3 regions of the Parendozoicomonas sp. 209JJ7-1 genome follow, and region 1 is predicted to be linked to each of the others. Evidence: predicted binding sites of a transcription regulator. Region 1 holds the regulator's gene; each other region holds the start of a gene.
What was found. The regulator FNR, encoded in region 1, switches genes on or off when oxygen is low (the NO sensors DNR and NnrR bind a similar motif). The targets are predictions, from matches to a motif close to TTGATNTANATCAA.

Region 1 (10,252 bases):
AACGCCGGTGGGGCCATCCAGAACGCTGGCAGCCCTTGAGGCGTTTATTGGTAACTTTGCCCTTGCGTTGTTTGTGGTAGTGTTCGTTAAGAAGATGACCCGCTAGCCCGCTGTCGGACTTTTCTCCCTGCGGTCGGTTCAGTCTGACAGGCTCCTGGCAGGATTCACCCAGGCAAGAGACGTTCCCGGCTCCCAAGGGACGGCAGCGATATAGCGGACACCTCTGTAGATCAGTCTTTTCTCACTAACTCTTCCGGACGACCTTCGGAGGTGTCAAGGATATGTGAAGTAGAAACCGCTTTACTGAGCCAGATTTCTGTACTTATCCAGGAGGGGGCGTGTCAGCACTGTGGCAATAATAATGGATACCCCGGTGAACAACAGATAAAATCCGGCAATTTCTACAGCAGAGGCAGAGAAATTCAGGGTCTTGGCAACTCCGAGAACCACCGGGAACAGCCAGGACAGAAAAGAAATAGTTCCGATGCTAACCATATTCCGAAGGTCTTTATCATTCAGGCCATCCAGCAGGGTTTTACCCTGGCAGCTCCTGATTTTTGGCAGCAATGATTTATGAACCAGAATACCATTCAGGGTAAGTACGGTCACAATGAAGGTTTTTGCCCATACTTTTTGATTGGACAGGAATTCTGGAGTGTAGAGATAGTAATAGGCGACAAACATCAGCCCGGAGACCCAGAGAATAATTAAACCTGTAAGCACGAGTTTGGAAACAAACTCTATGACCTGATATTTATCCTCGGTAATTGTAAATTTATTAAGGTGCCTGAGAATAAAGACATCCAGTATCCATGCCCCTCCAAGTCCAAAGGCCAGGCCGGCCAGATGAAGAAAGGTAATGGCGGATTTCAGGTTGGTGATATTGAGCAGTGCATCCATGATTTCTTCCTTGGTTTTTATTGCTCTGAAACAGGGCAGGTTTCCTTGCCCGTAATGAACCGGAAAATCTGTTTTCCGGTGAGTATTTCCAACACGCAGTCAGCCGGCTGATCACCGTATGAATGATGTATTGATGAAGGGTCGTACTGCGTCTGTGCGGGTATTACACAATTCCATTATGCACCTCATAACATCCTGTTGTGATTGTCCGATTGTCGACTATTTTATGATTAAAATGTTACTTTTATTTTAATCTGTCGTCTAGATGAGGTGGTTTTGTAGAAAATATGAACTGTCTCCCATAAACAGTGTTCTACCTGTGAACCCGAGGGAGAGATTTTGGTCTCTTCTGCGCTCCTGGCTACATCCACATCAAATATCTGAGCTGGAAAAGATATCTCAAGACCAAGACCGAGAAGTTCTCCCTGAAAGTGGAACACTTGCAATACATAACGCCTAAATCAAGTACGCTGTAAGCGTCCTGGAACTACGTGTTATACGGAGAATAAATTATAATCTGTTGGTTTATGTTTTTATTGTCTTAGAAACTGATTGAACTGGCTATGCAACATTTGTACAGTGACTCTGCTCATATGAGCATATCGTAGGACAGAGCAATGGCTAATATGAAAGAAGCCCAATTGGGTATTGAGCAGGAACAAAAGGAGCAACTTGTTCAAAAGTTACACTCTGTATATTGTGAGCGGGAGGCTCTTGAGAACCAGATCCGGGCTTGTCAATGGAACACACAGGGCAACAGATCTGCAGAGTTTACCCAAATCCTTTCAGCAGTATCTCCGGAGGTTCAGAATTCACGACCGCAAGTACAGCAAACTATCCAGCCTTTTACTCCTTCAAATGAGGTAGCGGAAAGGATAAGTATGATGGGAGCCAGAATTCCAGCAACTTATCAGGATTTGAGTGAATACTCTAAGATCGAATCTCCACCTCAAAGTACAGATGTACAACAGAACGCAGATTATTTAGCTAAATCCTGCGAACTGTTTTCTCAAACAACGCGGCAAGCTATTCAAACCGCACGTCAGGTAAATGACGAAGTAACTGCTCAGGCATTAGCAGAGCAGCTTCGGCCTGCTGAACAATTAGCGACTCAGTTAAGACGTTTCCAAAACTAGATCTCATACAGTGCTTCAACGGAGTGAAGCACTGCCTCTGCTCTTTCCGTATGACGCTTGCATCAGGTGGATGAGGAGGCTGTGACCCCGAACGAATTTTTGGCTTCCCTTTAAGTTTCTTCAAGTGCCGGATTTAACGGCGACGTTTTCCGGTTCTTTGTTTTTTCACTTCCTTTGTTTCCCGTAAGCGTTTGCTGGATATGGCGTCCCTTTCGGGCACCTGACGGCGTCGGCCTCTTTTTCTGGATTCAGGGTTATGGCAGGGTGTTTCCAGTTGAAGTTTCTCAAACTGTTGGGAGATGTGTAAATCCTGTTCCAGGCGTTGCCTGGTTTCTTGCTGCACCTGAATTTGTTTCTTAATGGCGTGAATGGTGAGTGTCTGCAGCGCAGGTTTAATGGCCTGGGCCTGGCTCATAAGTCTGCTCTTTAACTCCATTACTGCTCTCTGTCTTTCCTGGTATTCCGGCGTATTTAAAGGTGGAATGTGTTTTTCCGTACTGTTGGCGATAGTTTCGCAAAGGGAGAGAATGGCGCTTTTTTCAGCGCTGGAGAGTGCAATTTGCGTCGATAAATCCCTTTCCAGGGTTTCTAACCGAGAATTAATAGTTTCTATATTTCTTCTTGTTGCCGACGCCCAGTCGTCACCCGATTGAGTTAAAGAGCCGATACGGCTCCTGTCAAGTTCAGGCTCAAGCCTTTCTTTGAGTTTGCTGAGTAATGTGATTTTTCTCCGTTCAATCAGCGTTTCACAGCGGGTTTTCAATTGATCCAGAGTTTCTTTGTCCATGCTTGTTTCTGGTTTCTGAACAAGTGTGTGAAAAGTGACAGGTTTCGCGGTAAAGCGAGATGGTGGCAGAGGCACAGATGCATATGTGCAGGAAGGCCCCGCGCTTTGGGGGAGACTTTTATGTTGATTTCCTGGGCCTGGAAGACTGAAAAATGTGTCCATTGAATATTTCACTCTGCGTATTCAATGGGTCTTTGACTATGGCGGCAGAAAAAGGGTTCTGACAGGCTTGTTGTGAATACTTAACTTTGGCGAATGGGTTCCAGAATCTGGTCGTTCACCAGCCGGGTGTAATTCTGGATAAAGTCAGCGACCGTGCCCTGGGGCTTGCCATGAAAGTTATTATGCCAGCAGCGGGCCAGTCGGGCAGGTTTGTCGGCGCTGTTTTTGGGAAGGGGGCGCCCGCGCCGGAGGTAGATCATCAGGGCTATGGCTGTGGAATAGGCCAGATTGGTGGCCAGTTCCGCATGGGGGCGCTGGAGGAATTCATGCTGGCTGGCAAGGCCGCGGATTCTACTGGCCAGTTCCGGCTGGTGGGCCAGGAAATTGTCCCAGACATTGCGGTGCATTCTTGGCGTGATCTGGTACAGGCCGTAAGCGTTGTGGTGTTCTGTCTGCAGGTGTTCCCCGAGGCCGGATTCCTGGGCGGCTGTTCCCAATAGCAGGTTCTCTGTTGTAGGGCTCCACATACTCAAATGCTGGAGTGTGGGACGGATAATGAGCTGTCGTAATTCCCTGGCGCAGATTCCCATGTCAACCTGTTCTTGTTACTGAGAAGTTCTGTTACAGAAACTGACATCGGCATAAATAAACCAGCCTGAAGGTTCAGGCTGGTGGTGAAGAGCTGGGAGGCTTAAGAAAAGCGCTCAGTAGCTGGTGAGGGTATAGGTGGGAATACCCGCCTGCTTCAGCAGGGCGGAACCACCCAGGGCGGGCAGGTCAATAATCGCCGCAGCTTCCGCGACACTGCCCCCCAGCCGGTTAACCAGTTTGTGGGCCGCCAGCAGCGTGCCACCTGTGGCTATCAGGTCATCAATCAGGACAATTGTGTCACCAGCGTTCATGGCATCAACATGAACCTCAAGGGCGGTCTTACCGTACTCCAGGGCGTATTCTTCCCGGATGGTTTCCGCAGGCAGTTTGCCCGGTTTGCGGAAGATTACCAGGGGCAGGCCGAGAGTATCCGCCAGGGGGGCTCCGAGCAGGAAGCCCCGGGCATCCAGGGCACCGATGTGGGTGATGCCTTTCTCCCGATAGCGTTCGGCGAAGGTGCTGTGCACCATGCGCATCCCTTCTGGAGATTTCAGCAGCGTGGAGATATCCCGGAACATAACGCCCGGTTCAGGCCAGTCAGGGACGGCTCGAATCAGGCTTCGGAGGTGGTTTTCGTTAAAGGCTGTATCGCTCATAGGCATGGTTACTGAATATTCACAACTTCAGGGGTGTCGCTCAGTTTACCACCTGCAAGGGTGCACAGCTCCATGGCGCTGGTAATTTCTATTTCTTTACCGTTGGCATGGATCAGTTCAGCCTTCTGGAAGCGGGTAAATACCCGGCTTACGGTTTCTACAGCCAGGCCCAGATAGTTTCCCATCTCATTCCGGGACATAGAAAGACGGAATGACTGTGAGGAGAAGCCCCTGCGTCGGAATCGGCTGGCCAGGTTGATCAGAAAGGTCGCGATACGCTCGTCGGCATTCTTTTTCGACAGCAGAAGTTTCATCTGCTGATCTTCGCGGATCTTCTTGCTCATAATCCGCATCAGCTGGCGGCGGAGGGCCGGATGGCTGTCGGAGAGTTTTTCGAGCTTGTCGAAGGGGATTTCACAGACCATGGTGGTCTCAATGGCCTGGGCAGAAACCGGGTAGGTGTCTGTATCCAGCCCGCTTAACCCGACCAGTTCGCTGGGCAGGTAGAAGCCTGTGATTTGTTCTTCACCTTCATTGGTTGATGTATATGTTTTCAGGGCGCCGGAGCGAACCGCAAAAACACTATGGAATGTATCGCCTTCCAGGAACAGATGTTCGCCTTTTTTCAGGGGTCGCCCGCGCTTGATGATTTCGTCGAGGTCGTCAATGTCCTCGATTTTCAGCGCCAGGGGTAGACACAATGGACTCAGGCTACAGTCCCGGCAGGCTACTTGGCTGGCATGCCTTACGTTGAGTTTGGACGCCATATTTAAGAGCCCCTAAGAACCGGTTGGCTGTTGAAAAGAGTGGTTCATATTGTATGGGAATATGCCGCCGAGTTTAACCCTGTGATAGATACCTATTATTTTATTGAGAAAAATAAATAGTTATTGGTTTTTTCTGTACAGTTGTTACCAATAGGGGCGCACTTGGGTTGTTATCTCTGGTAACCCGTTTTGTCACCCCATAAACAGACGCTTTCAGTCGTTTTGCCGTTATCTCTGCTGACAGAGCAGTTGGCAGGAGCGAACTCTCCCTCTCCCGATCAGTCAATAAGGGGCAGTACAGCCATTCCGGGTATTCGGGGAGCTGGCTTCTGGTCCCTGGCCAGACATTTCTGATCCATCAAAGCCCGGCGGGCCACTTCTGCCTCGGGGTAGAAGTTTGGGATCAGGGTTTAGACATCTTTGGAGGTTGGAAATGTTACATAAAGTGCAAGGTTATATCGGTGGCTGCTGGGCTAGGATGCCCGATATTAGAGGCCGCATACCATTCAGGAATAAAAGCTGCGAGGCTGTGCCTGGCAAGACCCACGTTAAGGATGGTCAGGTTCAAGGCGAAGTTAGCGTATACAAGCGCCTTGCGGATGGTTGCTGGACGCTGACCAAGGACACAGGCTGGACATTCGTGAAGAGTATTCCCGAGATTCTGGCTACGTATTTCTGTTTCAGAAGCTCCAATGTTCTGGCCCACAAAATACTGCCCACATCATGGGCGAATAATTCTGATACTATTTATGCCACCAGGAGCACTATATCAATTTTTTCTACCAAAATGGTTATAAGGTTTTTCGGAAACGTGGCCAGGATTATGATGGGTAAAAGCCTGGATGATACAAGTACAGTGACTCAGACCATAGTGAAGAAGCAGGAAGAGCAGAAAAAGCAGGATCATGCGACTTCCGTTCATGCCAATGCCAATGCCAATGCCAATGCCAATGCCAATGCCAATGCCAATGCCAATGCCAATGCTAACGCTACTGAGAACAATCTCCCTGAAGAGAAGACTATTGCTCTTAAACATAAGAATGAGCCAGAGCTGGAGGGGGCTCAACGGGGGAGGCGCAGAGTGAAGTGATAATGAGCAAGGTATTGCCAGGAAAACCCGCTTCGGCGGGTTTTCTTTTGCCTGTTAGGAAATCTGACAGTGTTGTCATGGTAAGTGTACAGTCCATGAACCAGGCCAAAGTGATACAGGTCGAAGGTGCCAGTAACTTATAAATATTGGCCGAATAAGCAAGGGAGTTGCGTTATGGCAGGTGAATTCGGCAGGGTGAGAGTTGGTGCAGGGGCTGCCGGTTCCATGACGGCGGCGAAACAGAGTAAAAGCCATGGCCGGGTATCAACTCTTAAAGACCTTAGGTCGATACTGGCTGAAGGCCGGGCAGACAGTGCCAGTCAAGCTTCGGCTCCATTCAAGAAGCAGCTGAAGGATATGGCTGTCAGCCTTATCCCCTCCCTCTGGCAGGTATTTTCTTTCTGCATAGCCGCTGTTACCGGTGTTGTTCTTGGCCCGATTGTCGGGCGATTTGGTGTTGTGAATATTCTACCCATTAAACCCGGGGCGACAATCGGCCAGCACTGCAATCTGGTTGGCCTGGCCGGAGCGACGACTATGGCCGTGTCGCAGTTGCAGCTGATCTATGACGGAGCCTGGGGCATATTGGGTTGGGGAGGGCAGGATGAAAAGGCCCATGTTAGAACCCGGACAAGGGATGAACTTGTTCGTCATGCTGAGGTGCTGCAAAAGCAGTGGCGGGAATTGTATGAATTGAAAAAAAGATACGGAAAGCATCTTCCGGAAACAGTGCCGGGTTGTAACAGCTTGAATGATAAAGGAAAGGGATAATATGGACCAAGTAGAAAAACGCCTTCGGAGCTTGCAGAATGGGGCTGATTACCGGAGCCCCGCAGCGGAAAAAATTACTGAGTTTCATGGCAGGAAGATGTCCGTTGTTGATAAAAGCTCAGAGTTTTCATATGAGAATGCCGCAGCACCGGATTCTGTGCCAGAAATGCCCGGGTTGAAGGGCAAACCCGGGTTTCTTCGAAAAGTTATTGCCGTGGCCGCGAAGTGCATCATTGGAATAACTGGTGTTGTACTCGCGTACTTTCTGGCCAATGCTGGGGCAAGCCTGCAGTTTCATCTGTTCAGTGACAAGAATCTTGTTGATCCGGAAACCGGCGTGCATATGCCTTATGCAGTGGTATCCCAGCCGGCTATGTTCTTCAGCATAGTTGTGGGCTCAGTCCTGGTTGGCTGGCAAGTGGCTAAGGGTGTGACCAAAGCCTGTGGATGCATGATTGACTGGGTGCTGGGTACAAGCGGGCAGCGAAGAGAAGACGAGAATATTAAGGCTCTGAAGCACTATAACTATCGAATGGAACAGGAAATAGCGGACAGAATGGAGATATTGCAGGAAGAGTTGAGACACTACGGATGTTAACAGAGCAGAAAAACGCAACAGCCCTTAAGACCAGTCATCTGCGTTTAAAGTAAAAAATAAGGAAATGTCTTCTTTTTTGCTTGCCTACCTTCAAAATCAGACTAAAGTCGCAGGAACTCCAGAGTCATTCCCGTATCTAACCATCCAGACAGTTCCGCTTTCGGGCAGAACGACAGGGATATTGTAATAGGTAAAAGGAGTTTCCTATGAGCATGGATGTACAAAGGCTGCAGGTTCGGGGCTGGAGGCAAGGGAAAAGCCGCGCTGTCGTGGCATGGATATGTTTTTTCCTGATGTGTTCCGCGCCATATACCCGGGCTGATGTCTGGAGTTCCTTTACAGGTTTTGTGAATGATGTTCTTGAAAGCAGGGATGACACTTTTGCCCCCCGGCGGGAAAAAATAGAGAAGACAGAATATTCCGACAATATCCATGCCAGTCGCCAGAGAAGGCTGCGTAACAAACGCATGAAAACTCTGAAAGACGCTGGAAGCATAACAGCAGCGGGCAAAGAATCTGTTCTCTCAATCAGAAATAAAACCTTTTCGCCTTTATTGTCTTCTGAATTGTCTTCTGAGTCTGTTGCCCACCAAACGACTCCTGTTGCACAGGTATCCAGAGCTTATGATTTTCTTGCAGTTAAAGGTCAGACTCCTGACACTTCCGGTTTGCGTTCTGTATCTAAGCTGTCAGGTTCGGCACCTCAGACGTTGACTACAACCGTTCCGCAGACCATTTCGGTTCCCGAGCAGATGACTACGAAAGCCTTTCTGGTTGAAAAAACTGGCCATGAATTGCAATTATTGGGGGCAGAGCAGTTACCTGTGACAGCCGAAGACGTGTCGTATATTCGAGTGGATAAAAACCTGAAGGATGTCGTTGAACCGCTTTATCAGGATGGGCGTGTATACCTGCCGATAACAACGGAGCAGGGCACTTTTTTGCCCTATGACCAGAATAAAGCCCGCGTGGAGGGTGCTGTTGCTCTGGTTGGCTCAGTCGTTCAGTCACAGCCTGTCGCACCTGCTGCCGCTAATTCGGAGCGAGGTCTGGTCCGTAAAGAATATACAACGCCGCTACAGCCAACTTCACCGGCCCATTATGGCAAAGCCCCTGCTGGTCAGGCTGCGTGGCAAAAGCTGACGACAACCGTTGCTCAAACTGTAAATGTTCCTGAACAGATCACTACAAAAGCTTATCTTGTTGAGAAACCAAACTATGAGTTACAACTGCGGGGTATGGAGCAAACACCAGCTTCAAACAACATCGGCTATGTACGTATAGATAAAAACCTGAAAGGTGCCGTAGAACCGGTTTACCAGGATGGTCGCGTACATTTGCCAGTAACAACCGAACAGGGCACCTTTGCTCCTTATGATATGAATAAGGCTCGTGGGGAGAATTCGGTGGCCCTGGTTGGCACTGTCGCCCAACCGGTGACACCTGTTTCTGCTAATCCGGAACGAGATCTGGTCCGTAAGGAATTTACAACGCCTTTACAGCCCACTTCACCTGTCCGATATAACCAGCAACCTGTACAAAAGACTGTAAAAGCTGATGAGAGTGGACGTTTAAGGCGTATGGCAAGGCTGCGACAGGAAAAGGGTAGCAAGCTAGATCAGTTAAAGGCGCCTGCTGAACAAAATAAAATCGGTGAGGCTCCCGTTGATGTATCAGGCAGCATTCCCTATGCGGCAAGCCGTACTGCAGATACCGATTCAGAGGATTCAAGTCACCTCCGTAAGCGCACTAAAAGGCGTACAAAGACAAATCCGTCAGTTGTGGTGCAGTTGGAAGAACCTGCAACGACGAAATCAAAGGAACCTGGTGACTGTCAGGAATTTATTCGGTCTTTCGCCACCCGTGACAGCGGGCTGGAAAGTGAAGAGGTTGTACTCTCTGAAGCTCAGGAAAGCGAGGAGTTTGAGTATAAAGTGATGGAAGCCGCTCCCGAGGAAAGAGGCCAGGAAGAATTTGTCTCGGTTGAAGCTGAACAGGCTGCTCCTGTAAAGCCTGAACCACAACAGCACCCGCAAGAGGCTACGGCAAAGGTACAAGAGGAAGAGGTACAAGAGGTACAACAGATACAGGCTAAACCTGCGTTTGATCGAGGGCTGATTGCAGACCTGTCATCAATAGACACAGAAGCCCGCAATAGTGGCGCTATTCAGCTGTTCTCCGGTCATCACAGAACGATCTCTGATTTCCGCAGGGGAGATGGCAATACACCAGTGCGGGGACTGCAGCGTGTTGATGGGCTGGTCTTATCCTTGAGTAGTGGGCTGGAACAGGTCGTGGGTCTGCAAAGTGGGGGGGTATACACCTACGCACGCACCTTTGGACAGCGTTTCTCTGCCCGCTCCGTATCAGGATTGTCCGGATTTTCCCAGAAGGACTTTGGTCTGGAAACCGGTGTTTTCAAAGTGCTGGATAATGAATGGCTGGTGGGCGTGATGCTGGCGGCCCAGAGCAGCCGCTCTTCCCTGACACCCGCCAGTGGTCATGTGGATAACAACAGCATACGTATGGGACCGTTCTTTTTCTGGCACAGGGGTAATTTCCATATTGATGGCACGCTGACTCTGGGATATCACGGAACATCTGCCAGGGGCACAGACAGTATTACGGGCTCCACCCTGAAAGGCGATATGTCCACAAAAGAACTCGCGGCCTGGCTGGGTGCCGGATACGATATTCATGTGAACCCTGTGCCTGGCTTGACGGTCACGCCCATGGCTGAGTTTCTGTACCTGAACAGCCAGACGGGAAGTTATAGCCTGAAGAACAGCCAGAG
Region 2 (10,252 bases), on a different contig from region 1:
TGCAGCTTGTTAAGTCAAGAGTTTTCACATAAAGCTGGAGGTCTAACTCGCCATCAAGGAAGCTCTTCCCCTCGCGTTCATTAACCCACAAACGAAATGAAGAACCATGGGAACTTAGCCCTGTTATATCGTAATTGTGGTAATCAGTTCTGGACCCGTCACTATCCTGCACCCGATAGTTGAAACTGACCCCCACATCAGCACCATCAGCATGATTTGAAAAGCGACTCCTTATACCATTAATCACATTTAACTGCTGTGCACGAGCACCAGCCACATTCTGTTCTTCCGTATTCACCTGGCCCTGTTTATTAGTGATCCGCCCTGGATTATTGGCTAAATAGCCATCTTGAACCGTAATTTCAGCATTTTTATTCTGGACATTCTGAGCCAATTGATTCCGCTCACTGCGAATACGACGACAGTCTGAATATAACCCACACCCAATTCTTTTCCACAATGGAAGGTTGTTATACTCCTGCACCTTAGCCTGATGTTGCTGCTGCAGTGTGTTTCTTTCATTAATCAGCCGCACTTTTGTAGATGGTGCAGCCGCCAGTTGATTTCTTAAAGTGTCCAGTTCTCCCTGCAATTGACTGAGCGTACCAAGAATCGAGCCTAAGGCAGTGTAACCTGCTTTTACATCATTTATTACTGTGGTGGGATTCTCCCCCGAAAACACAGGAGAGCTTATCTGTAGGACAGTTCTGTCATTCGCAATGGAATTGATATCTGAGCCAGGAATAATATCAATTTCAAAAGGGTTATTCAGGGTTCCAAGATTATGTTGAGTGCTATTGGCACCTTTGTTACTCCCCTTCCCTTTGATATATAGCCGCGAAACAGATACTCCAATAGGGTTGCCTGAAGTATCATTAATTCCTCCTACTGAAAGTTGGCCTCCTGATCCATCAAAGCTGAAATCTTCGAGCACCAGACCTATACCAGAACCACTTAAATCGGCCAGGTCGTCATCATCCAAAGATTCCATTTCAGCATGACTTACAGAAGACAATATGACTACCAGGAAACCACCAAAGACAATTCCATGCCTCAACATCCTGTTGCTCCTGTGCCGCTGTTCTGAAAGCAAGTGGCAAGGCGTTCAATACCCTGGAATACCTGGGTAAAATTAACATTCACAGGGGCCCGTAAATTGCCCTGAGCATCTCTGTATTTCGGCAGGTTCAGAAAAGCACCAACTGGAGTATTGACAACACCACCGGTATCGAGATCTCTCCAGGCAAAGTTCTGATGGCCAAGGGCAATAAACATCCCCCTGGCCGCGCCTTCAATCTGCTCCGTATTTGGGTTATCAGCAATAGCAACATTGCCAACGGGAAGTGAACGGTACTTGGTCAAATCAAAACAACTGCTGAGCCCCGCGGCATGACAGTTATTAGATTTTAATATTCCAAGTAAACCACCCAGACCAGCCAATAAACCATTATCCGTTTCCAATCCTTGGCCGTTTGGAATACCTACCCGGCTGGCACGCACATTCCGAGCATTACCGTTATTGTCTACCAGTTCTGCCTCTGCGGTCATATTGGCACCACCGGCAATAGTTGCTGCAACCCTTACCAGGAAGGGGGCATCACCTCCAACAGCATCCCTAATTTGTCTCATGGTGCCGTGGATACCAACTTTTACATCCCCTGTTAACTTATTGATATCACCCGACAGCATACCTTTGGCTTCGCCAAAACCCATGCGTAAACCAACAATTTCCTCTCCCTCATAAGCGAACTCCAGATAAGGGTTTCTTATCTGGAAAGGCACTATCTCACCATTACCATTATTGCTGATATAACCCAATGCCAGATTATCGATATCAATATCAGAACCCTGCTGGCCATCGCGAACTCGAGTCCCCAAGGCCAACTTATCGACATTTAACTGGGTTTTAATATCAACCCCCAGATTAACCCGGGTAAAGCGGATATTATCTATCTTATCTGTCGCCATATTAATAACAGCCTGCCCGGTCACATCACCAAGCTCATCATCTTCCATGATTTCGAGGGCAGACAGAAAAGGAGAAAAAACCAGGCACACAAAAAAAGCTGCAACAGCGCGGACAGAGGCAGGAAAAGGGTGGGTCTTGTCCATAAAAACACCTGATTTTTATTGTTATTCTGCATTCTTTTCATCGACTATATCCCTGCACCTGCAGCGATACAAGCACGGGAATTCAGCCAGCTTTCAGGATTATCGGGGCTTTACCACAATAAAATCATTGACCAATACGACATCCATGAACCGTCACCTCTTCCCGGTCATGGAATAACTGCTTGCAACGCAGCTGTACCTGAACACCCCGTTCAGCGCATATCTCCTCAATCATCGCCAGTGCCTCCTGCACCGCCAGCCAGCGCTGTTTCATGGGAAGCTTTAAATTAAAAATGGTTTCCCGGCACCAGCCACTGGCCAGCCATTTGGCCATAAGTTCTGCGGAGCGGGCGGGTTTATCAACGATATCACACACCATCCAGTCCACAGGCTTAGCGGGTTTAAACAGGAAGGCATCCTCTTCCTTATGGTCCACCTGTCCGGTTTCCATCAGCTCCTTCTGCATAGGGCCATTATCCACAGCGGTCACCATCATGGAGCGATTAGTGAGCTGCCAGGTCCAGCCTCCGGGAGCCGCGCCAAGGTCTACACCTTTCATGGCCGGAGCCAGCCTTTCATCCCACTCTGCCGCAGGTATAAATATGTGGAATGCTTCTTCCAGTTTCAAAGTGGAACGGCTGGGAGCCGCCTTGGGGAATTTCAGCCGCAGAATGCCACCGGGCCAGGGACTGCTATTTCGGGTATCAGATATTCCGAGATAACCGGACGTGGAATCCAGCATTAAGAGATGTAATCGGGGAGCAGAAGGGTTTCCTTTCTTGGTCAGCAGATCTGTTTTACGCAAAGCCTGACGCAGAGGGTTGGAAAACTTGCGGCAGAATACGGAAAGCTCTTTGGCTTCATTGGTATCCGCCGTTTCCACCACCAGCTCACCACAACGGGGAAGCTCCCCTTCACGGAAAGCCTCCAGCAGTGGCGTAATGCGGTCAGATACCGGCATATTTTCAACAAGGGGTAACGCAGCAAACCACTGTCGGACAAAAATCATCTGCTCAAACCGCAGCTTCTGCATCAAGACCCAGGCACCATTGGGTTCCTGGGTGATATAGACCGCAAAACCGCTGTTTTTTCTGGTTTTTACATAGCCATAAATACCGACACCGGCAGCTTTATCCTGAATTTCTCCCGCCAGGTCCGGCTCAAAACCGGGGCGACAGAACATAACCAGGTGCGTACGGGAAAGCGCATTCATGGCAATACCCCTGAAAAATGGCCGCTATTGTATGTGAGGAGCGACCAGAACACCAAAGCCCTTAAACAATACGGATACAGCGAATCTAACCCTCTTGTCAGTGCCTTATCCAATAAAATCTGGGAATAAAAGCGAATACTCTTTCAAGAGGCGCTTATGGCCACTCCCAACTCTTACAATGTGCCCCCTGGCTTCTACAGGCATCCGGTCACCGGTGAACTTACGCCTGCTCAGGCCCAGGCTCACGTTCCAGCTCTTGTCCGGGCTATTGTCCCCCGAGTTCTTGTTCCAGTGTTCGTTCCGGTTCGCGTTCAGATGCCCCAGCCTGCGCCTCTTCTGCCAACACCTGCCTATGGCCCCATATCTATTTATGCCCGGGGTATCGGCCCGGTGAATGAGGCTGATGCTTGTAAAATGCTGTCCCAGTCAATCAGGGGTATTACCAGCGGTTATATTTCCTATCCTGAGTATCAGGGAAGCTTCGGGAACATCTTCCCAGTGCCAGTGAGCAGCCACTCTCTGGCCAACGCATTTGTTATCAAAACAAACCGGTATAAGACCCCCCTTCAATGCCGGGAACTTGAGCAGGAAGCTTATCTTCACCTGCACCTGCAACACCCCAACATTCTTCCCTGCCTTGGCATTGCCATCAGCCGGGCCTCAGCCACCTGCTGCCTTCTCCTGCCCAGGGCCAGGGAAAATCTGCTTGCAAGAATGGCTGCCATACGTTCCGGCCAGCGCCCCCTTAACCTTGAACAACGGTTAATTATCTGCCTTGGTGTTGCAGAGGGCATAAAGTATCTTCACCACCTGGGCTTGGTGCATCGGGATATATACGCTCGCAATATTGTTCTGGACGATAACGGAAAGGGCGTCATCGCTGATTTCGGAAAAACCCTCAGAAGCGGCGAGAGCAACCCGTGCATTACTATTATTCCGGAAACCATTGCCGGAAAGGCAGCTGTGCGTATCATCCACCCGCCCCTGACCATCAACCATCTGGCGCAGGCACCGGAGCAGTATTTTGCCCTCTGCGTGACCAAAAGCAGTGATATTTTTGCCTGGGGAGTCTTGTTGCACGGCCTGATAAGCGGCTACTTCCGGGCACAGCTATGGACCAACCACCCGACCTGCCAGCTTCATCAGTGTAATGATCCGGCATGCCTCCATTTTGTATATCCCCTTTCTCCTGGCTGTACGCTCCGTAGTTTTCTTACCATTCCCGGAGCCAATACCACTGACCACTCTCTCGCGTCAGAATCAGGTGTTGCAGAAGAATACAGAAATCTTATTCAGGTTTGTCTGTCCCATGAACCTGAATACAGACCTTCTATAGAACTCCTGCTCCATGATTTTCACGACAAGGTTTCATGGCATTTTAACCGACCCATTCCGCAGTAATTTTTGCGGCGGTTTCCAAATGCTGCTGATGGATTAACCCTGATACATTCCTTGGCTTAAGGTCATGATTCCCATCTGCCAACCAGTGAATTTTCACAGCAGGTGACAAGGTGTATTCAGACACGATCTCCCTGCTTCCCATCGTATCCCTCTCCCCCTGTATCACCAGCAAAGGGGTTGAAAGCTCTTTCAGGTGACTGATGCGAGGCTTGACCTGCTTGCCGGTGGCATAAAACGGATAGCCAAGACACACCACCCCCTTTATGCCTTCAATATCCTTCCCTTCAGCAACAACCATCGTGGCCATACGCCCGCCCATGGATTTTCCACCAATATAAACCGGACACTTACCCGCTTTCGGCACAATATCAGCAATCACCTCTCGCCAGGTTTCCAGCAATATTTTTGCAGTATTGGGCGGGCGCTTTTTACCATTAATCCGTCGTTCAGCCATATACGGAAACTCAAAACGAACAACACTCACACTCTGCTTATTCAGAAGGCTGGTGATGTCGTCCATAAACGGGCTGTCCATAGGCGCACCGGCACCATGGGCGAGAATCAGCAGAGCCTGTTCATCACCTGCACGATTCCAGAGATATTTATCCATTAAAGTCCTGCGTTCTGTCTGTCTGCGTCCGTATACTGACCTTAACAGCCCTTCAACACCACCGATTACTTGCGTAAAGACGTCTGTATTCTGTTATGATTGCCCCGCCATAGGAGCCGGCGGTAACCCCTCTCGGTTGCCCGTCCGCACACCACACAATAAAAGCAATAACGGTAGTATGCTCCACAAGCCATAGATCGGCGCAATAGTTATGCTAATAAAGATCAAAAGTGCCCATAAAACGATCAACCATTGATCTATGTCATGGATGCCTTATTTCGCCTTTTGCATACTTGCGTCGGTTTATACGTATAACCGCAATCGTGGATCGCGAGATGAGCAACGCAACGGACACACATTACAACTACAAAGTGGTTCGCCAGTTTGCCGTAATGACGGTGATTTGGGGGATTGTCGGAATGAGCGTCGGGGTATTTATAGCCGCGCAAATGGTCTGGCCTGAACTGAATTTTGAACCTTACCTGACCTTCGGTCGCCTGAGGCCTCTTCATACCAATGCAGTAATTTTCGCTTTCGGTGGTTCCGCCCTGTTCGCGACCTCTTACTACGTCGTACAGCGTACCTGCCAGGCGCGCCTCGTGTCTGATGCCCTGGCGTCCTTCACCTTCTGGGGATGGAACCTGGTGATCGTGCTTGCGGCCATCACCCTGCCGATGGGCTTCACCTCCTCCAAAGAGTACGCCGAACTGGAATGGCCCATTGATATTCTTATCACTGTGGTCTGGGTGGTGTATGCCATCGTCTTCTTCGGCACCATCATGAAGCGCAAGACCAAGCACATTTATGTGGCTAACTGGTTCTTCGGCGCTTTCATTCTCACCGTTGCCGTTCTGCATATCGTTAACAACGCGGAAATCCCGGTGACCGCCTTCAAGTCCTATTCCGCCTACGCAGGCGCTATGGATGCGATGATCCAGTGGTGGTACGGCCATAACGCTGTAGGCTTCTTCCTGACCGCCGGTTTCCTGGGCATTATGTACTACTTCGTGCCCAAGCAGGCTGAGCGTCCGGTTTACTCCTATCGCCTGTCCATCGTGCACTTCTGGGCACTGATCGCCATCTACATCTGGGCCGGTCCCCACCACCTGCACTACACAGCTCTGCCCGACTGGGCCCAAAGCCTGGGTATGGTGATGTCCCTGATTCTGCTGGCACCTTCCTGGGGCGGCATGATCAACGGTGTTATGACCCTCTCCGGCGCTTGGCACAAACTACGCACTGACCCGATCCTGCGGTTCCTTGTGGTATCCCTGTCCTTCTACGGCATGTCTACCTTTGAAGGCCCGATGATGGCGATCAAGACAGTGAATGCTCTCTCTCATTACACTGACTGGACCATCGGCCATGTACACTCCGGCGCTCTCGGCTGGGTAGCCATGGTCACCATCGGTGCCCTTTACCACCTGATTCCGAAAGTCTTTGCCCGTGACGGCATGTACAGCACCAGCCTGATTAACACTCACTTCTGGCTGGCCACTATCGGTACGGTTTTGTACATCGTTGCCCTGTGGGTAAACGGTATTACCCAGGGTCTGATGTGGCAGGCAACCAACGCTGACGGCACTCTTCAATACAGCTTTATTGAATCTGTACAGGCCAGTTCTACCGGTTACATCGTTCGTCTGATTGGTGGTGGCTTCTTCGTCACCGGTATGTTCGTCATGCTTTACAACGTCTGGCAGACCGTTCGGGTATCCAAGCCCGAAGAGATGACTGCTGCCGCGAAAATGGCGTAAGGGAATAACAACATGCTGAAACACGAAATAGTAGAAAAAAACATCGGCCTGATGATCGTCCTGGTTCTGTTCGCCATCAGCTTTGGCGCACTGGTAGAGATCGTCCCCCTGTTCAACCTCAAGCAGACCACTGAGCCTGTTGAAGGACTGAAGCCGTATACCGCACTGCAACTGGAAGGCCGTGACGTTTACATCAAGGAAGGCTGCGTTGGCTGTCACTCTCAGATGATTCGCCCCCTGCGTGCAGAAGTGGAACGCTATGGCCACTACTCCGTCGCCGGTGAGTCTGTATACGACTACCCGTTCCTGTGGGGTTCCAAGCGTACCGGTCCTGACCTGGCCCGTGTGGGCGGTCGTTACTCCGACGAATGGCACCGCGCTCACCTGTACAAACCTCAGGATGTGGTGCCCGCTTCCATTATGCCGGCCTACCCCCACCTGAATGAAAACCTGGTGGATAGCACCGTAACGCCCAATAAGCTGGAAGCTCTGCGGACTCTCGGCGTGCCTTATACCGATGAAGATATCGCCGGTGCCACTGATGCCGTGCGGGGAAAAACTGAAATGGATGCCCTGGTCGCTTATCTGCAGAATCTCGGCACCGTGCTGACCGAAAAGCGCTGAGGACGGTGACTATGGAACTGGATATCAACACCCTGCGTGGTCTGGCTACCGCCCTGTGTATGCTGGCATTTATCGGCATCACCCTCTGGGCCTACAGCGACCGTAAACGTAAAGACTTTGATGAGGCCGCTAACCTGCCTTTTCAGGACGAGCCTCTGGCTGCTGCCCATAACAACAGCACTAGCGTAGCCAGCAATAACAAGAAGGAGTCAGCACATGTCTGATTTTTGGAGTGATTGGGTTCTGCTGCTGACCCTGGCCTGCCTGGGCTTAATTATCTTCGTGCTGTTTTCCACCTGGAAAATCCAGCGTAAAGAGTCCACCGAAGAAACCGTGGGCCATGAGTTCGACGGTATCAGTGAGTACGACAACCCCATGCCCATGTGGTGGATCGGGCTGTTTATCGGTACTTTGCTGTTCTCTGCTGTGTACCTGGTGCTTTATCCCGGCATCTGGCCCAGCAGGTTTGACGGCATTCTGGGCTGGACATCCGTTGGCGAACTGAAAGCCGATCAGGAAAAACACGCCCGTCAGTTCCAGCCCCTGTTCGAGCAGTACGCTGCGAAGAGCATTGAGGAGCTGCAGGAAAACCCCAAAGCCCTGGCTATGGGTAAGCGTATCTTCCTGAACAACTGCGCCCTGTGTCACGGCAGTGATGCTGGCGGTACCTTTGGCTTCCCCAACCTGACTGACCATGCCTGGCTGTGGGGCGGCAGCGCCGCTGACATCGAAACCACGGTTATGGATGGCCGCAGTGGCCAGATGCCCGCCTGGGGTCCGATTCTGGGTGAGAAAGGTGTCCGTAATGTTGCCTCCTATGTGCGCAGCCTTAGTGGTCTGGAAGTAAAAGCCTCTAAAGAGTCCCTGGCAGCCGGTAAAGATGCATTTATCGCCTCCTGTGCCCTGTGCCACGGCCAGGACGGCAAAGGCAACAAGATGTTCGGTGCACCCAACCTGACCGACAACACCTGGCTCTATGGCAGCAGCCAGGCCCAGGTGGAATACACCATCCGCAAAGGCAGAAACGGCGTAATGCCGGCCTGGAAAGATGTGCTCGGCAAAGAGAAAGTCCACCTTGTATCCGCTTATGTTTACAGCCTGTCCCAAGAGGACTCTGAGCAGAAGTAAGCACGACACAGACAGCCCTGTAAGGGCTGTCTGTACTTTGAACACCCGTTTTTGCTCCACCCACTCCAAGTTTTAAATTTTTATTCAGGGCTATTGAACCCCTGGCAGCGAAAGGCAAAGCCATGAGCCAGCGCAACGAACCGGACATTATTGAAACGGTCAACCTCTACCAGAGCCAGGAGAAAATCTATACCCGTGCTTTTGCCGGCTTTTACCGTAACCTGCGAATATACGGTGGAAGCCTTTTATTTATCATTTACTTCGGCACCGTCTGGCTAAACTGGGGAGATCGACAGGCCATACTCTGGGATCTTCCTACACGACAGTTTCATATTTTCAATTTCACCTTTCTCCCCCAGGACTTTATCCTGCTGTCCTGGATGCTGATTATCTGTGCCTTCGGCCTGTTCTTCCTGACTGTTCTGGCCGGTCGTGTCTGGTGTGGCTACACCTGCCCCCAGAGCGTATTTACCTGGGTATTTATGTGGGCAGAGAAGATCACAGAAGGTGACCGCAACAAACGTATGCGCCTGGATAAGGCCCCCATGAGTGCAGAGAAATTCCTGCGCAAACTGGTCAAACATCTGATCTGGCTGGCTATCAGTCTGGCTGTAGCCATTACCTTTGCCGGTTACTTTACCCCGATTCGGGAACTGATCTCCGACCTGCTGAATTTCAATGCCGGGCCCTGGTCGGTGTTCTGGGTGGGTTTCTTTACTCTCGCCACCTATGGTAATGCCGGCTGGCTGCGGGAACAGGTGTGTATCTATATGTGCCCCTATGCCCGCTTCCAGAGTGTTATGTACGACAAAGACACCCTGACAGTTCATTACGACAACACCCGTGGCGAAACCCGTGGCCCCCGCAAACGCAGCGCAAACCCGAAAGACGTCGGACTTGGTGACTGTATCGACTGCCAGCTTTGTGTCCATGTCTGCCCCACCGGCATTGATATCCGCGATGGCCTGCAGTACGAGTGCATCAGCTGTGGCGCCTGTGTCGATGCCTGTAACGGCATTATGGATAAGATGGGTTACGAAAAGAATCTGATTTCCTACACCAGTGAAAACGCCATCGAAGGGCAGAAAGCACATCTGCTGCGCCCACGCCTGGTTGGTTATTTTGTCGCTCTGTGTTTAATATCCGGCATGTTTGTCTACACCCTTGCCACACGGACGCTTGTTGAACTGGAAGTGCTCAGGGATCGCCAGAGCCTCTATATCACCAACAATAACGGTGATATTGAAAATATTTACACCCTGAAACTGGTAAATAAAAGCCAGCAACCGGAGACATTTAACATCTCTTTCTCCGGCCTTAACGGTGCCACTCTTCACGGCACCACCCGGGTCACGGCCGAACCGGGCCAGCCCACCAGCCTGCCCCTGCGTCTGTCAGTTCCCCCTG
Region 3 (10,252 bases), on a different contig from region 1:
AGGGGCCTGTCTGGCTAATGAACCATCAGCCCGAATATTTCATGAAGCAAGGCGGGTTACACCCAATCACTTGATATAATTGGGTCCGCCAAGAAAATGCTTCGGAAAAAATACCAGAGCCGACTTCAATAGTGGCCAATTTTTTAAATACCCCCTGGATGGAAAGTTTTTCAGTTTATCCAGCTTTTTGATTAATCACACTCACATAACTTGCTGTCAGGCGATCCATTTTCTGCAGAATAGATTCTGTGGTGACAGAAATAATAGTGGGTACGTAACGACCAGACTTATCAAGGGTCAGACCGGCTCTGGAGAAAAGCCACTGGCTCTCTATCTTTTTTATCTGCCGATTCATATCGCCCGTGTTGATACCTGCTTTTTTTAACTCGCCCAGAGCGGTATCAAATTCAGCTACGGTCTTTTTCATGCTTTGCTTCAGCCCAGGAGCTTCCACGCCCCAGGCTTCAGCCATATAAAGCTTGGCAATGCGTTGGCTGATCATACGCTGACGCCCCGAGATATTTACCAGGCGAGCCCCCCGAGAACCGGTATAGGCCTCAATCTCCTTCACCAGATTTTCGCTCGCCGCCAGCAAACGGTTGCTTTGTTCGAGTATTAACTGCGCCTTTTGTTTTGTCGGAGCCTTCAACAGCTGCATACGGTAAGTCTCCCATATCGCCCCAACGTCATTGACAGCTTTATCAATCTGGGGTGTTGGAGAGAATAACTGTAAGTTCAGAAAGTTCTCTTCAAATCGAGCAATGCTGTCATCAAGTTGTTTTTCTGCTTTAACTGCATCAATCTGCATCCCCAGCATTAACCAGGCTTTGGCCATTCTCTGGCTCAACATTCTTTGACGACCGGCCTCATTCACAGCATCGGCATTAGACAGCTTTACCTGTACAGCAGCTGAAGAGACGAGAACAATGAAGGAAAAAAAGTATACAAACGCATGGCGAAAAGACATTAGTTTCATTGGAACAATCAATTTTGATAATTTTTTGCAGGCGCATTGTTCAGTAACAATGGCTGAATTTCCCAATCTATTCAGCCATTGTCGCTATTTGACTAAGCGTGTTAAGCAACTGGCACACCGTCAATTGCTGTTTTTACCTGTAACATCCAGTAGAAAACAGGCAATAACGGCTGTCACCGCAAAACCTCCCAGGAAAATCATCGGCATGGCGGAATATCCAAGGACATTCCAGATCAGTGATTCCAGTGCACTCATAACACTTGTCTCCCTTCGCAATTATTCCCAGCCTTCGACATTGCTCATATCAGGCAGCTCGTGAGCGATACCCTTATGACAGTCGATACAGGTCTGACCATTTTTAGTAGCCTGGTTATGAATTTTCATTGCCCGGCTGGACTGTTCCGAGAAATCCATAAACTCGAAGTTATGGCAGTTACGGCATTCCTGAGAGTCGTTAGCCTTCATTCGTGCCCACTCCCGGGTCGCCATTTCCAGACGGTGATCCAGGAATTTCTCCCGAGTATCGATGGTGCCGGCGATCTTGCCATACACCTCTTTGCTGGCCTGAATCTTACGCACAATCTTCGGACCCCACTCTTTCGGCACGTGGCAGTCAGAGCAGATAGCCCGCACACCGGAGCGGTTGTTGTAGTGGATCGTGGTCTTGTACTCTTCGTACACATTATCCCGCATCTCATGACAGCCGATACAAAACTCTTCCTTGTTGGTCATCTCCATACCGGTGTGGAAACCACCCCAGAAGATAATCCCGGCGGCAAAGCCAAACACCAGCAGCAGTCCCAATGATACCGCAGCCGGAAGCTTCAGCATTTTCCAGTAACGTTTAATAAAAAATTCCTTAGCCATGATTCCCTCCGCTTAATTGTCCAAGGCTTCAACAGGCTTGAAGTTGTTTTTCAACAGAGGCTTGGCATCCGCCTGGGGCACATGGCACTGCAGGCAGAAGTAACGACCGGGAACCACATCAGCCAGCTGGTTACCGTCACGGTCGTAGAAGTGAGTGACACTGATACGGGTCGCGCCCCACTTCTTAGCGTTCTTCCAGCTGTGACAGCTCAGGCACTTGTTAACGTTCTTGTCCACTTGATAGCCACGGATATCGTGGGGGATCAGTGGCGGCTGCTGAACAAAGGCACGATCCATAGTGCCGTCCTGATCGATGTTCTTCTTCAGCGGGACGGCAGGCGCTTCCATGCTCAGGTCACCATCGCGCACGGTGCTGCTACCGGCAGGCGCAGCGTTCGCCAGAGAGACGATGCAGCTCATGCTGATGGCAAAGACGGCAGCAAGGTATTTGAGCGTGCGGGAAGTCTTTAAAAATTGTGTACTCATGGCTGATTCACTCACTTGGCCAATGATCGTTGTTTGCCTTGCTCACCGTCAGATGAGCCAGGCATTGAGGCTTGTTTTTTAAAAAACTGGTATTCAAAAACCTGCTGGGCACAGACATCTATGCAGCGGCCGCAGCGGGTACAATCCTGGGTGTTTAACAGTGGTCCCTCGCCCTTGGCGGGCTTCAGGGCAAAAGGAAGAATCTGTGGTTCCGGGCAGACGGCATAGCAGTCCATGCAGTCATCACACTGCTCCCGTCGTGTGGCGTTAACCTTCACCGGGCTGATCCGGCCAGCCAGCCCATAAAAGGCTCCCAGCGGGCAGAGATGACCGCACCAGGCCCGCTGGCTGACAAACAGATCCAGCAGGAAGATGGCAATCACCAGCAGCCAGCCGGCCCCCATGCCAAACAGCAGCCCCCGGTACACCAGGGCGATGGGATTGACGAATTCCCATACCAGAACCCCGGTGATAGCCGGCAGCACCAGCACCAGAGCCAGCAGCCAGAAGCGTGCATTGCGAGTCAACCGGTAGCTGGAACGGATGTTAAAGCAACGTCGCAGAGTGCTGGCCAGATCCGTGACCGGATTTACCGGGCAGACCCAGCTGCAGAACACCCGTCCACCCAGCAACAGGTAGAAGCCGCCTACAAGCAGAGCACCCAGTACAGCTATCAGCTCCGGCAGATGTTGTGCCGCCAGAACCTGAAGCAGCAGTAACGGATCGGTCATGGGCACTGTGTCCAGCAACCGGCTGGACGACAGATTGCCATCAATAATCCGAATACCTGCAACAGGTGCCAGCAGGAACAGGCCCAGCACACTGACCTGTGACAGACGACGAAGCAACAGGAACCGGTGAGCCTTCCACCAGCCCAGGCTTTCCGTGGCTTCTTTACCGGGCACTCTTTTACCAAGAACAGGGTCACGTTTGCTGGTCATAGCTTGGTTCCCTCCGGCAGTCTGTCTGGCAGGTTGAGCAGATCGGGCACCAGAGCTTCACCGGCTTTGGCCTCCTCTTCCCAGCCCAGTCGGTAGTGCTGGCCCAGTTCACCCATGGCCAGTTTCGTCGGCAGCACCTTGATGGCAGCCACCTCCAGTACACAGGCTTCTTCACACTTGCCGCAGCCGGTGCAGACATCCGGGTTTACAAACGGCTCAAAGACCGTATGCACCCGGGTCCGCTCGTTGCGGGTGCGTTTGAGGGTGATGGCTTCATCGATCAGCGGGCAGATGCGGTAGCAGACTTCACAGCGCAGCCCCTGCAGGCTCAGGCAGTTTACCCGGTCAATTAGCACCGCCACGCCCATACGGGCGTCGTTGATCTCGGTGAGACCGGGATCAAGGGCACCACTGGGACAGGCTTTGACACAGGGAATGTCTTCGCACATCTCGCAGGGAATGCTACGGGCATTGAAGTACGGGGTACCGCTGGCTACCGGGTCTTCCGGCTTGGCCAGTTTCAGGGTGTCCCAGGGGCAGTCCCGCACACACAGACCGCAGCGCAGGCAAGCCGACAGAAAGTCTTCTTCCGGCAGTGCACCGGGTGGCCGCAGTACCTGGGCAGCATGGACTTTCGACTTTTCGGCAATAAATGTCAGCCCCAACCCAAGCAGGCCGGTGGCGCAGGCCGCCTGGGCGGTTTCGGTGAGAAACCGCCGGCGGGAGATCGCTTTACCCTTGTCGTTTTTCCTGTCCATAACCCAGCCCTGAGCTTAACCACGCCGAACTTTGGATAACTTTGTCCCCAACAGGCCATCCATGGCCTGAGTCGCTCTCAGGCCCTCCTGGCCTTTGACAAAGTCATCCAAGCCTCTGCTATCACAGATTCGAGAACATCCTTTAAACCGGAACCACCTTGACAGCGCACTTCTTGTAATCCGTCTCTTTGGAGAGTGGATCAGTGGCATCCAGGGTCAGTTTGTTCACCAGTTGGCCGGCATCGAAGAACGGCATAAACACCAGGCCCTTGGGCGGACGGTTACGGCCACGGGTCTCGATTCGGCTGCGGACTTCACCACGGCGGGAGATAATCTTCGCCTCCATACCACGACGCAGACCGCGGGCCTTAGCATCATCCGGATGCATAAAGATCACCGCATCGGGGAAGGCGCGGTACAGCTCAGGTACACGACGGGTCATGGTGCCAGTGTGCCAATGCTCGAGCACACGGCCAGTCGACAACCACAAGTCATATTCTTCATCTGGAGACTCGCCCGGGGCTTCATAAGGAAGGGCAAACAACCATGCCTTACCATCCTTTTTGCCGTAGAAGTTGATGTCATCGCCGGTTTTCACGTAGGGGTCATAGCCTTCACGGAAACGCCAAAGTGTTTCTTTTTCATCAACTACCGGCCAGCGCAGACCACGGGCCTTGTGGTACATATCGAAGGGGGCCAGATCATGAGCTTTGCCTCGGCCAAAGGTGGCGTATTCCTCAAACAGGCCTTTCTGGGCGTAGAAACCAAAATAATCACCTTCCTGATTCATCCGCCCCTTAAAGTCTGTCATTGGGAACTTATCGACCTGACCATTTCTGAACAGCACATCGAACAGGGTTTTTCCTTTGTACTCAGGTGATTTGGCCAGCAGCTCGTCGGACCAGACATCTTCCACCTTAAAACGCTTGGAGAACTCCATCAGCTGCCACAGATCGGAACGGGCTTCACCCTGGGGTTCCACCTGCTGGTACCAGAACTGGGTACGACGCTCGGCGTTACCGTAGGCACCCTCTTTCTCAACCCACATGGCGGTTGGCAGCACCAGGTCAGCAGCCTGTGCTGTTACTGTCGGGTATGGATCAGAAACAACAATAAAGTTGTCCGGGTTACGGTAACCGGGCAGACCTTCCTCATTCATGTTTGGTGCTGCCTGCATATTGTTGTTACACATGACCCAGTAAGCGTTCAGCTTGCCGTCTTTCAACATGCGATTCTGCAGAACAGCGTGGTAACCGACCTTCGCTGGTACAGTGCCTTCCGGTAGTTTCCAGATTTTTTCAGCGTAATCACGGTGCTTCTTCTTCTTGACCACCATATCTGCTGGCAGACGATGACAGAAAGTGCCTACTTCACGGGCAGTACCACAGGCAGACGGTTGTCCGGTCAGTGAGAATGGACCATTGCCAGGTTCAGAGATTTTTCCTGTCAGCAGGTGAATGTTGTAAACAATATTGTTCATCCAGACACCACGGGTGTGCTGATTCATGCCCATTGTCCACAGCGACATCACCTTGCGGTTTGGATCTGCGTAGAGCTTTGCCAGTTCAGTGAGTTGCTCGACAGGAACTCCGGAGAGTTCGGATGCTTTTTCAACGGTATATTCGCTGACAAATTTTGCAAAAGCATCAAAATCGATTTCTGTAGACTGGCCACTTCCAGGATTTTTGGCTTTTTGTTCCAGGGGATGCTCTGGGCGCAGGCCATAACCAATATCAGTGGCCCCTTGACGGAAGCGAGTGTGTTTTTTAATAAACTCTTTATTTACTGCATCATTCTGGATCAGGTAATTACATATAAAGTTACCAACTGCCAGGTCAGCCTGCGGAGTGAAAATAATTGGCAGGTCAGCCAGTTCAAAAGAACGGTGTTTGTAGGTAGACAGTACAGCTACCTTAACATGATCGTTAGACAGGGTACGGTCAGTAATGCGGGACCACAGAATCGGGTGCATCTCCGCCATATTGGAACCCCAGAGCACAAACACATCGGCATGCTCAAAGTCGTCGTAGCAGCCCATGGGCTCATCAATACCGAAGGTCCGCATAAAGCCGCCTACGGCAGAAGCCATACAGTGACGTGCATTAGGGTCAATATGGTTGGAGCGGAAACCAGCCTTCATCAGCTTGGAAGCGGCATAACCTTCCCAGACCGTCCACTGACCGGAACCGAACATGCCGACAGGAGGCATCTCGTCAGAGTTGCGGGTATCTTTAAGTGCGGCCTTCCACTTCTCGGCCATAATATCGAAGGCCTGATCCCAGGTAATGGGAGTGAACTCGCCATTCTTGTCGTACTTGCCGTTCTTCATTCGTAGCAGCGGCTGGGTCAGACGGTCCTCGCCGTACATAATCTTGCCGAGGAAGTAACCCTTGATGCAGTTCAGGCCCTTGTTGACTGGGGCTTTCGGATCACCCTGGGTAGCGACAATCCGTCCGTTCTTGGTGCCCACCAGTACAGAACAGCCGGTACCACAGAATCGGCAGGGGGCTTTATCCCAGTGAATCTCGGTCTCTTTGCTGCTGGTAATCAGGTTGGTAGCAGACGACGGCATGCTTATACCTGCCGCTGCGGCAGTGGCCGCGACCGCGCTGGATTTCATAAAATCCCGGCGGCTCTGCTTAGGGGACATCGACTTTAATGTCTCTTTAATAGAGCGCTTCATGTTTCACTCCAGGCATCATTGTGCGTGTACACCAGCGCGGTGGAAATCACCCCCTCCACGTGGCTGATTCGATCAATGGTATCGACCATTATTTTTTGTCCGGGGAACTCTTCCACAGTGACCACCAGTTTGCCTTCCGGCGCGGCAGCATGGACTTCTACCCCGTCAATCAGGTTCAAGTGTTCCTGTACATCAGTCAGCTTTACCGGGCTTGCATGTACGACCAGACCCGACACGGATATGCCTTCCTTATATTCCATTGGCCTGTTCATGTTTTCTCCCCGCCAAAAGGCATCATGGCAATGGCTGAGACAGGACACCCCGACACACAGGCCCCACAACCATTACAGAGTTCACTGTTTATGAAGGGCCTGGCCACCCCACCGGGCATCAGGCGAAAAGCAATCGCCTCCTGTTCGCACCGTTCGCCACAGGTCCGGCAGTGAACCCTGTTGTGTGCCAGACAGGAATCCTGAATACGGGCCTGCAGTGTCCAGGGCGCTTGTTGTGTGTTCTTCTGCAGGGCGTTCTTGTCTAAAGCATGAGTTGGACAGGCATTGACACAGGCCTGACAAAAGCTGCATTCCGCCGTGGTAAAGTCGGCTTCAGGAAAACCACCGTCACCTTTTTTCAGCAACCCGGTTTCACAGACATCAATACAGGCATTGCAGCGTGTACAGCTATCAACGAAAGCGTCCTCAGAACGACTCCATGGAGGACGCAGAACGACCTCTCTGCCCCTTCGGCCCCTTAAAAGGCTTCTTCGTGAATGGTTAATTGCCTGCTGCATAACGCTCTGAAACCTGCCTGAAAAGACGACACAGGTTTATAGTAATGCTGCGAAAAATAAGAGAAAGAGGGGAAAAAGCGGTGGTCTGGCGGGAAACACTCCCCCTCTACCACTTTAGGGGTAGAGCCAGACCCGGGAAAACTCCGACGCTATCGCTAATATCGTAAACTTGTGTAAAGATGCTCAGACGCTGCCAACTCATTGGTGGTAGAGCAAGAAAAACAATCAACCATTGATTCAAATCAATTAATGAAAAACCAATGTCTCTTCGCTGCAAACATCTACTGATTCTTTTCTCAATAATCACACTGGCCGGAGCCGCCATTCTGACATCATTGTGGTTTGCCAGAATCACCAGAACAGACGCGGCGGCGATTAATGAAGCCGGCTCCCTGCGCATGCAGTCCTGGCGGCTGGCCGAGCAAGTTGTGGTGCCTGAACTGGTAACAGAAGAAATTCTTGCTCCACTGGTAAATGTCTACGATCGCAGTATTGAACATCCTGCCCTTTCACTCCTGGCGGAATGGAGCAATCCCATAGGTCAGCAATACCGCCAGATTCGTACAGACTGGCATAACAATATGCGCACCATGCTGGAACAGCGTAACTTCGCCGGTTATATCAGTGCCGTCCCTGCTTATGTTGACAGGATTGATGTCCTGGTTGATGCCCTGCAGCAGCATACCGAGAGTAAACTTCACAGACTCTACAGCGCTATGATTGCCGCACTGGCCTGTCTGATCATTATCGCCGTACTGGTTCTTCGGGATACGCGAAAAAACCTGCTGGAACCTGTCAGCGACTTGGCCAAAGCCGCAAGAAAAGTCCACCACCAGGACTTTAATATTCACCTTTCCTACAGCGGAAATAATGAACTGGGACAACTCACCCGTGCATTTACCGATATGGCCGGTGAACTGCAGGAACTCTATACCCGGCTTGAACAGAAAGTCCAAAAGCAGACCCAGGCTCTGAGTCATGCCAATGAAGCATTGAAGTTACTTTATCTGTCATCCCGCACACTGTCCGGCAACCCATACGACAAAGACAATATGACGTTATTGCTGGATCGCTGGCAGACACTGCTCAGACTCGACAGTTGTTATCTTTGCCTTTCCGACTCCACCAGCCAGCAATGGCTGCAGAGAATAGATGCTCCCTCCAGTCACGCCCTGGCATGCCATGGCAATCACTGCCTGACCTGTCTGAGCAGTTGCGGTAACAACCATATACCGGACAACGCCTCCAGTCATATAACCGAGCAGCTGCCGGTTATCAGCACCAAAAATAACCAGCACTTTGGTTTTCTGCAGATTCAACCCATGCCGGGTCATACTCTCAGTGAAAAAGAGCGACAATGGCTGCAGGTTTTTGTCGATATTCTGGCCACAGCCCTCAGTCAGAACCGGCAACAGATGCATGAACGAAGACTGTTGTTGATGGAAGAGCGTACCGTTATTGCCAGGGAGCTCCACGACTCCCTTGCCCAGGCTCTCTCCTACCAGAAAATCCAGGTCTCCCGCCTGCGTCGGCAGTTGTCTTCCGACAACAACCATCCGGCAAACAGCATCATGGAAGACCTTCAAACAGGTATTAACAGCGCCTACAGGCAGTTACGGGAGCTGCTGGTCACTTTTCGTCTGTCGATGGCGGAAGGATCACTGCAGGACAATATTGCCCAGACTCTGGAAGAATTTAATAAACGGGCCGACAGCACTCACTTTGACCTGGACTACCGTATCCGTTTCCAGCAGATAGGTGCCCACCAGGAAGTGCATGCTCTGCAGATTATTCGGGAAGCCCTGAACAATGTCGTTCAACATGCCGGTGCGCAGCAGTGTACGGTCAGCTGTTTTCAGCAGAACGATCAAAAAATCCTGATAACCATTGACGATGACGGCCGGGGGCTGCCGAACAACCCCGAACACCATGGCCATTACGGCCTGAGTATTATGCAGGAACGGGCCAGCAGCCTCTCGGGACAGCTGGACATGCTTCCTTCCCCCCTCGGGGGTACCCGTGTTCAGCTGCACTTTTATGCCCCATCCAGAGAGACCGAAAATAATGACATCGAGCGTGTTGCTGATTGATGATCACCCCCTGTTACGCCGGGGGCTTAAACAGTTGATTGATGATGAGCCGGATCTCCATGTCGCAGGTGAAGCCGGCAGCGGAAGTGATGGCCTGAAGCTGGCCTCGGAGATAGACCCAGACCTGATCCTTCTGGACTTGAACATGAAAGGCATGAATGGCCTGGATACCCTGAAAGCGATCAGAGCCAGCGATATTACCTGCAAGGTTGTGATGCTGACGGTCTCAGACCACAGAGATGATGTTGCCGCCCTGTTCCGGGCCGGTGCCGATGGTTACCTGCTCAAGGATATGGAACCGGATCACCTTATTGAGCAGGTGCGGGAGGCGGTCAGTGGGCAGGTGGTTGTCGACGACCGACTGGCCGGTGTTCTCGCTTCCATTTTACGGCCGAATACAGACGGCAACAGTAACCCCCTGGAGAATCTGACAACCCGGGAACAGGATATTCTTCACCTGATTACTGACGGTCTGTCCAACAAAATGATTGCCCGTAACCTGGATATCAGCGAAGGCACTGTGAAAGTCCATGTCAAACACCTGTTGAAAAAGCTGAATGTCCGCTCCCGGGTAGAAGCTGCCGTATGGATGCTGAACCGGAAAAAACGATGATTGACCACAGCCTCGTTAAAGCTGCCGCCTTGCCTGTTTTTTCTGGAT

Region 2: the regulator FNR is predicted to act here: its motif matches at 5,589-5,602, upstream of ccoN (cytochrome-c oxidase, cbb3-type subunit I).
Region 3: the regulator FNR is predicted to act here: its motif matches at 7,734-7,747, upstream of napF (ferredoxin-type protein NapF).

Annotation. Positions count from the first base shown of each region.
Region 1 covers NZ_JBYVJU010000001.1:298,430-308,681, reverse strand. The annotation lists gene ACY2RQ_RS01400 (pentapeptide repeat-containing protein) at 1-106, shown strand, start outside; gene ACY2RQ_RS01395 (hypothetical protein) at 301-900, opposite strand; gene ACY2RQ_RS01390 (ferritin-like domain-containing protein) at 1,518-2,036, shown strand; gene ACY2RQ_RS01385 (hypothetical protein) at 2,170-2,823, opposite strand; gene ACY2RQ_RS01380 (hypothetical protein) at 3,066-3,512, opposite strand; gene ACY2RQ_RS01375 (adenine phosphoribosyltransferase) at 3,690-4,232, opposite strand; gene fnr (fumarate/nitrate reduction transcriptional regulator Fnr) at 4,241-4,999, opposite strand; gene ACY2RQ_RS01365 (hypothetical protein) at 5,189-5,353, shown strand; gene ACY2RQ_RS01360 (hypothetical protein) at 5,478-6,089, shown strand; gene ACY2RQ_RS01355 (hypothetical protein) at 6,264-6,860, shown strand; gene ACY2RQ_RS01350 (hypothetical protein) at 6,862-7,458, shown strand; gene ACY2RQ_RS01345 (autotransporter outer membrane beta-barrel domain-containing protein) at 7,665-10,252, shown strand, end outside.
Region 2 covers NZ_JBYVJU010000005.1:184,074-194,325, forward strand. The annotation lists gene ACY2RQ_RS07040 (hypothetical protein) at 1-1,060, opposite strand, end outside; gene ACY2RQ_RS07045 (hypothetical protein) at 1,054-2,112, opposite strand; gene rlmM (23S rRNA (cytidine(2498)-2'-O)-methyltransferase RlmM) at 2,237-3,325, opposite strand; gene ACY2RQ_RS07055 (protein kinase) at 3,482-4,726, shown strand; gene ACY2RQ_RS07060 (alpha/beta family hydrolase) at 4,704-5,336, opposite strand; gene ccoN (cytochrome-c oxidase, cbb3-type subunit I) at 5,672-7,093, shown strand; gene ccoO (cytochrome-c oxidase, cbb3-type subunit II) at 7,109-7,717, shown strand; gene ACY2RQ_RS07075 (cbb3-type cytochrome oxidase subunit 3) at 7,729-7,941, shown strand; gene ccoP (cytochrome-c oxidase, cbb3-type subunit III) at 7,934-8,845, shown strand; gene ccoG (cytochrome c oxidase accessory protein CcoG) at 8,968-10,252, shown strand, end outside.
Region 3 covers NZ_JBYVJU010000011.1:108,763-119,014, forward strand. The annotation lists gene ACY2RQ_RS12440 (type IV pili methyl-accepting chemotaxis transducer N-terminal domain-containing protein) at 176-976, opposite strand; gene ACY2RQ_RS12445 (TIGR02808 family protein) at 1,097-1,231, opposite strand; gene ACY2RQ_RS12450 (cytochrome c3 family protein) at 1,253-1,843, opposite strand; gene ACY2RQ_RS12455 (nitrate reductase cytochrome c-type subunit) at 1,856-2,329, opposite strand; gene napH (quinol dehydrogenase ferredoxin subunit NapH) at 2,341-3,270, opposite strand; gene napG (ferredoxin-type protein NapG) at 3,267-4,028, opposite strand; gene napA (nitrate reductase catalytic subunit NapA) at 4,171-6,711, opposite strand; gene ACY2RQ_RS12475 (chaperone NapD) at 6,708-6,983, opposite strand; gene napF (ferredoxin-type protein NapF) at 6,980-7,501, opposite strand; gene ACY2RQ_RS12485 (histidine kinase) at 7,762-9,591, shown strand; gene narL (two-component system response regulator NarL) at 9,566-10,204, shown strand; gene tadA (tRNA adenosine(34) deaminase TadA) at 10,220-10,252, opposite strand, start outside.